2 linked regions of the Sporichthya brevicatena genome follow. Each later gene encodes a partner of the first gene's protein in a complex. Links are inferred from orthologs where the notes say so. Each region holds a gene or a part of one and is shown on either strand. Other genes may lie near its edges.

Region 1 (3,117 bases):
CCAGTGGGAGATGCGGGTCGACTTCCCGTCCGCCCAGGCCGAGCCGGCCCCGACCACGTCGGACGGCAACAGCGGGTCGAACCAGTCGCCCTCGAACAGCAACTCCAACACCAACTCCAACACGAACACGGTCACGCCGTCGGTGAAGACCAGCACCGCCCCGTCGGTGAGCACGAGCACGGTGACCCCCGGGGTCACCTCCTCGGTCGGCAACACGCTGACGAACGGCCTGGCGACGTCCACGGAGCCGTGAGCCGGGGGCGGGAATCGCCCGCCCCTAGGATCGGTTGAACGCGGTGGACCCCGAGATCTGGGGTCCACCCGCAAGACACCGATACCGGCGAAAGGCCTGGCGTGACTGACGTGCGGAACGTGATCGTGATCGGCTCCGGGCCGGCCGGCTACACCGCGGCGATCTATGCGGCGCGCGCGGACCTTCAGCCGCTCGTGTTCGAAGGCGCCGTCACGATGGGCGGCGCCCTCATGAACACCACCGAGGTCGAGAACTTCCCCGGCTTCGCGGAGGGTGTGCAGGGCCCCGACCTGATGACGGCCATGCGCGCGCAGGCGCAGCGCTTCGGCGCCGAGCTCGTGCCGGACGACGTCGTGTCGGTCGACCTGACCGGCGAGATCAAGAAGGTCTCGACGGCCACGGGCGAGTTCTCCGCGCGGACGGTGATCATCGCCACCGGCTCCAAGTACAAGGAGCTCGGTCTGGAGAACGAGAAGCGGCTGTCCGGGCACGGCGTCTCGTGGTGCGCCACCTGCGACGGGTTCTTCTTCCGCGACCAGGACATCGCCGTCGTCGGCGGTGGTGACTCGGCGATGGAGGAGGCGACCTTCCTCGCGCGGTTCGCCCGCTCGGTGACGATCATTCACCGCCGCAATGAGCTGCGGGCGTCGAAAATCATGCAGCAGCGCGCGCTCGACAACCCGAAGATCACGTTCCTGCTCGAGCACGAGCCGATCGACATCCTCGGCGAGAGCAAGCTCTCCGGCGTCGTCGTCCGCAACACGCGGACCGGCGAGGAGTCCAAGCTCGAGATCACCGGGCTGTTCGTGGCGATCGGCCACGAGCCCCGCTCGGAGCTCTTCGTGGGCCAGGTCGACCTCGACGCCGAGGGCTACGTGCTCGTCCAGCACCCCACCGCGCGGACCAACCTGCCCGGCGTGTTCGCCTGCGGCGACGTCGTCGACCACATCTACCGCCAGGCGATCACCGCGGCCGGCACCGGCTGTGCCGCCGCGTTGGACGCCGAGCGCTTCCTCGCCGCCCTCGAGGGCAACGCCGGTCAGACCGGCGGCCTCGTGGAGGCCTGACCCCCGTCCGCACCCGGTGAATGCCCGCTGAATGCCCGCTGAGTCACCGCGAACTTCCCGCCAACCCCCGCCGGCCATCCGACCGGCAACCGAACAGGAGAACCCCTGATGGGATCGATCGAAGCCGTCACCGACGACACCTTCGCGACTGACGTGCTCGCGTCCGAGGTACCCGTGCTCGTGGACTTCTGGGCGCCGTGGTGCGGCCCCTGCCGCCAGGTCGCCCCGATCCTCGAGGAGATCGCGGCCGAGAACGCGGGCAAGATCCGCATCGTGAAGCTGAACGTCGACGAGAACCCGAAGACCGCGGCCAAGTACGGCGTCGTCTCGATCCCGACGATGAACGTCTACTCCGGCGGCGAGGTCGTCAAGCAGATCATCGGTGCGCGCCCGAAGCCGATGATCCTCAACGAGCTGGCGGCCTTCGTCTAAGTCGTTCGGCTGAGCCGTACGCGGCCTTCACGTACGTCACAACGCCCCGGGTCGGCGCGCCCGGGGCGTTCGCCTGACCCGAGCCGCCACACTGGCTACGCTCGGACGCTGGTCCTGTTTCTGTCCTGATCTCTGTGCGGCAGCCGCCGCCGACCGTGGTGCGGAGGAGGCGAGCGCCTTGGACAACTCGCGGCGTCACCCCGTGCTCCGGCTCGGAGACACCGGTCCCGCGGTGGCGGAGATCCGGCGCAAGCTCGTGATGCTGGGCCTCCTCCCCGATCCCGGTGAGGCCGTTCTCGACCCGGACGAGGCCGTCTTCGACGCCGCCTGCGACCGGGCGGTCCGGCACTTCCAACAGCAGCGGGGGCTGAACGTGGACGGCCTGGTCGGCCGGGAGACCGCAGAGGCCCTCGAGGAGGCCCGCTACCGGCTCGGGGACCGCGTCCTGTCGCACCAGGTCAGCCGCCTGCTCCGCGGCGACGACGTGGCCGCCCTGCAGCGCCGGCTGCTCGACATGGGCTTCAACTGCGGCCGCGTGGACGGCATCTTCGGCGCCGACACCGCGCAGGCCCTCCGCGAGCTGCAGCGCAGCCTCGGCGTGACGCCGGACGGCACCTGCGGCCCGGAGACCTTCCGCGCGCTGGACCGGCTCGCCCGCACCGTCACCGGCGGCCACCACCAGAACCTGCGGGAGGCCGAGGCGCTGGCCCGCTCCGGACCCCGGCTCGGCGGCAAGGTCATCGTCATCGACCCCGGCCACGGCGGCCTGGACCACGGCAACGTGGCCAACGGCCTCACCGAGGCGAGCATCGTCGAGGACCTCGCCGCCCGCGTCGAGGGCCGCCTCACGGCCACCGGCGTCCAGGCGTACCTGACGCGCGCGATCAGCGCCCGCCACTCGCGGCGGACCAACGTCGACGACGAGTCGCGCGCGATGTTCGCCAACGAGGCCCGCGCGGACCTGTTCATCTCCCTGCACGTCGACTCGCACGCCAGCCCCCTGCCGAACGGTGTCGCCACGTACTACTTCGGCACCGACCGCTGGGGGCAGTCGAGCGCCACGGGTGAGCGGTTCGCCGAGCTCGTCCTGCGCGAGATCGTCGCCCGCACCGACCTGCTGAACTGCGGGACGCACGGCAAGACCTGGGACCTGCTTCGCCGGACCCGGATGCCGGCCGTCCGCCTCGACCTCGGCTACCTGACGAACCCGGGCGACGCTGCGCGCCTCGCCGACCCGTCCTTTCGTGACGTGGTCGCGGAGGCGATTCTCGTGGCCGTCCAGCGGCTCTACCTGCCCCCGGAGGACGACGCTCCGACCGGCGCACTGCGGGTCGACAGCCTGTGGGCGGAGTCCGGCTCCCGCTC
Region 2 (3,263 bases), on another replicon or contig:
TCCGGCGAGGTCCGGCCGCTCGATGAGGTGCCCGCCGGTGCCGCGGGCCTCCCAGGCGCCGGTCCCGACGCCGACGAACAGTGAGTCGAGGCTGTCGATCCAGCCGCCGTCCGCGAGGGCGGCGATCACGGCCGGGTGGTGCGCCCCGCCGAGACCGTCGACGCCGAGCTTGGTCAGCTCGTCGTCGGCGACCCGCTCGGAGATCGCGAGCACCGCGTGCCCGGTGAACGCGACGACGGCCTCGACCCCGTCGCGCCACGGCGGGACGCGCCGCCAGCCGGCGTCGGCAGTGGGGAACTCCCCGGCCGCCGCGGCGCGGATCAGTGTCGCCAGCGGGTGTTCACCCATCGTCAGCCTCGACGCAGCGGACTGTCGGGGCCGGAGACGAACGCGCGGTACGTCGCGAACGCTTCATCGACCTGACGAGGCGTCAGACCGTAGCGCTCCAGGGTGTAGTCGGGTGCGCCGGTGCGGCCCGGCGGGTGCGAACGCTCCCACGCGTCGACGGCGTCGAGCAGCGCGGGCGCGGGCTCGGTGCCGCGGCTGCGCAGGATGCGTTCCACGACAGCACCGACGTCGGAGCACGTCTCCGCGTAGTCGACGTCGAGCACCTGGGTCGCGTCGACCCGCTCCCGCTGCTCGATGTTCGCCTCCCAGCTCTGGGCACTCAGCAGGACGTTGCGGCCGATCTGGTCCAGCGTGACGTGGTCGGCGCCGTAGGCCCGGTGGAAGATCTCCTGCATGTGCGCGCTGGACGGCACTACCTGTTGCGGGTCCCGGTGGCAGTGCACGACGGTGGCACGGGGGAAAGTCTTGAGCAGCGTCTCGAGCGCCTGCAGGTGGATCGGCGCCTTGAGCACCCAGGGTCGCCCGCGGCGGCCGCCGTCCTGCCACTGCAGGTACTGCAGCGCGCGCTTGAGATCGGCGTAGGCGGGAGTCTGGTCCTGCTGCACGACCCAGTCGATGAACGAGTAACCGTGGCACACCCACGGCGTGCCGACGGTGCGGAAGCTGAGCTGGAGGAGCAGCACCTCCTCCTCCGGCTCGGTCGCCTCGACCGGGTGCACGGCCATCATGTCCGGGTGCTGCTCGCGCAGGACCGCGAGCTGCTGCTCGGTGACGGCGATGCGCGGGTCCGGGCCGGGGCCGGGGGGGCCCCACGGCGTCGGGAACAGGGCCTGCCAGAGCAGCAGCCGCTGGAAGTCCGGCACGACCGCGAGCGCGCGGTGCAGCTTCGTCGTCCCGGTCCGGGCCAGGCCGGTGATGACGATCGGGTCGTCGAGCTCCTCGTCGGCGATCTCCGGGTGTTCGGTGAACGCGGCCGCGATCGCGAGGCGGGTGCAGAGCAGCCGCGTCATGTCGGCGTCGAACGCGGCGGCCCAGGTCGCGTCGAGGGTGCCGGCCGAGTCCACGGCCTCGACGAGCTTCTCGAACGGCTCCCGGAACGCCGGGTCACCGAAGTCGCGCAGGCCGAGCAGGTCACCGGCCGCCGACATCAGGGCGGCCGCACGCAGGCTCGGCGTCATCGCTCCAGCACATCACACCAAGTCGGCCACCAGGGCGGCCACGCGCTCGCGGAGGGCGTCCCGAATTCGCCGGACCGCGGCGAGCTCCTGTCCGGCCGGATCGTCCAGGGCCCAGTCCTCGTACCGCCGTCCGGGAAAGACCGGGCAGGCGTCGCCGCAGCCCATCGTCACCACGACGTCGGACGCCATCACGGCCTCAGGGGTGAGCACCCGAGGTGCGGCCTCCGTGATGTCGATCCCGACCTCCCGCATGGCCGCGACCGCGACCGGATTCACCCGGTCGGCGGGCGCGGACCCGGCGGACCGCACCTCGATCCGGCCCTCGCCGAGGTGCTCGAGCCAGCCGGCGGCCATCTGGGAACGACCGGCGTTGTGCACGCAGACGAACAACACGCTGGGACGTTCAGGCATCAACGGCACCTCTCACGGTGGTCGGGTACAAGGCAAGCAGCAGGAGCAGGCCGAGCGCGGCGCCGACCAACTGCGCGGCGACGAAGCCGGGCACCGACGAGGGCGCGATCCCGGCGAAGGTGTCGGTGAACGCGCGGCCGACCGTCACCGCCGGGTTCGCGAACGAGGTCGACGAGGTGAACCAGTACGCCGCCCCGATGTACGCGCCGACGGCGGGGGCGCACAGGGGACCCTGCGAGCTGCGCACGAGCGCGAAGATCACCAGGACCAGGCCGGCCGTGGCGACGACCTCCGCCACGAGCGTCGGACCGCCGTTCCGTGCGTGCGTCGACGTGGTGAGCACCCCGACGTCGAACATCCCGTGGGCGAGCCAGGTGCCGGCGATCGCCCCCGCGGTCTGGGCGGAGACGTACGCGGCCACCTCCGGCCCGCGGAACGAACGCCGGTCGAGGGCCCATGCCGCGAGGGTGACGGCGGGGTTGAGGTGCCCCCCGCTGACCGGCGCGAGGACGAGGATCAGCACCGTCAGCCCGAGCGCGGTGGCCATCGAGTTCTGCAGCAGCTGGAGGCCGACGTCGTCGGGCGAAAGTCGCTGGGCCGCAATGCCGGAACCGACGACGACCGTGACCAGCCCGCCCGTGCCCACGAACTCGGACAGGGCCCGGCGCCGTAGCTCCGTTGTCATCCGACCGGAGTGCCGAGCAGGCGGCCCAGTGCGTCGAGGGCCTCGGCCCGGACGCGGTAGTACACCCAGCTCGCCCGGCGCTCGGAGGTCAGCAGGCCCGCCTCGCGCAGCACCTTGAGGTGGTGACTGATCGTCGGTTGGGAGACGTCGAACTCGCCCGTGAGCTCGCAGACGCACGCCTCCTGGCCCTCGTGCGACGCGATCAGGGAGAACAGGCGTAGCCGTACCGGGTCGCCGAGGGCTTTGAACGCCGCGGCCAGATCCACCGCCTGACGCGCCGTCAGCGGTTCGCGGCTCAGCGGTGCGCAGCAGTTCACGTCCAGAAGTTCCATGACCGTCCCGGGAATGAATTCGACAGGTATCGATATTGACAGCTATCGAAACAAGGCGCAACCTTCGACCATTCCGAGAGAACGGAGCACCGTCATGACCAGCACTGCCGCTAGTACTGCCATCGACACCAGCCGCGTCCAGCTCGCCCTCCGGGTCGCCGACCTCGAGGCCGCCGTGGAGTTCTACCGCCGGCTGTTCGGGGCCGAGCCGGCCAAGCGCCGCCCGGGGTACGCCAACTTCGCGATCGCCTCACCGCCGCTCAAGCTCGTCCTGATCGAGGGCGAACCCGGCCGGGACACGGTGCTCGA

What was found.
Region 2: the proteins of trxA (region 1) and ABD401_RS07940 are in contact, whole or in part, in an NMR structure (PDB 2IPA), measured with the Bacillus subtilis proteins. The link is inferred for Sporichthya brevicatena from one-to-one orthologs.

The regions. Positions count from the first base shown.
Region 1 is NZ_BAAAHE010000018.1:43,106-46,222, reverse strand. The notes cover bases 286-3,090. They hold trxA (thioredoxin), read left to right. Parts: upstream 286-1,428; coding sequence 1,429-1,752; downstream 1,753-3,090. Other genes in these bases: ABD401_RS12205 (N-acetylmuramoyl-L-alanine amidase), read left to right, coding at 1,931-3,090; trxB (thioredoxin-disulfide reductase), read left to right, coding at 355-1,320. In the rest of the region: ABD401_RS12220 (zf-HC2 domain-containing protein), read left to right, coding at 1-253; more of ABD401_RS12205, read left to right, coding at 3,091-3,117. UniProt on the Bacillus subtilis protein: Participates in various redox reactions through the reversible oxidation of its active center dithiol to a disulfide and catalyzes dithiol-disulfide exchange reactions.
Region 2 is NZ_BAAAHE010000011.1:79,919-83,181, reverse strand. The notes cover bases 239-3,189. They hold ABD401_RS07940 (arsenate reductase ArsC), read right to left. Parts: upstream 1,938-3,189; coding sequence 1,539-1,937; downstream 239-1,538. Other genes in these bases: ABD401_RS07925 (ArsI/CadI family heavy metal resistance metalloenzyme), read left to right, coding at 3,049-3,189; ABD401_RS07930 (ArsR/SmtB family transcription factor), read right to left, coding at 2,619-2,954; ABD401_RS07935 (aquaporin), read right to left, coding at 1,930-2,622; ABD401_RS07945 (sulfotransferase family protein), read right to left, coding at 351-1,526; ABD401_RS07950 (GNAT family N-acetyltransferase), read right to left, coding at 239-348. Outside these bases: more of ABD401_RS07950, read right to left, coding at 1-238; more of ABD401_RS07925, read left to right, coding at 3,190-3,263. UniProt on the Bacillus subtilis protein: Catalyzes the reduction of arsenate [As(V)] to arsenite [As(III)]. In vitro, can dephosphorylate para-nitrophenyl phosphate (pNPP).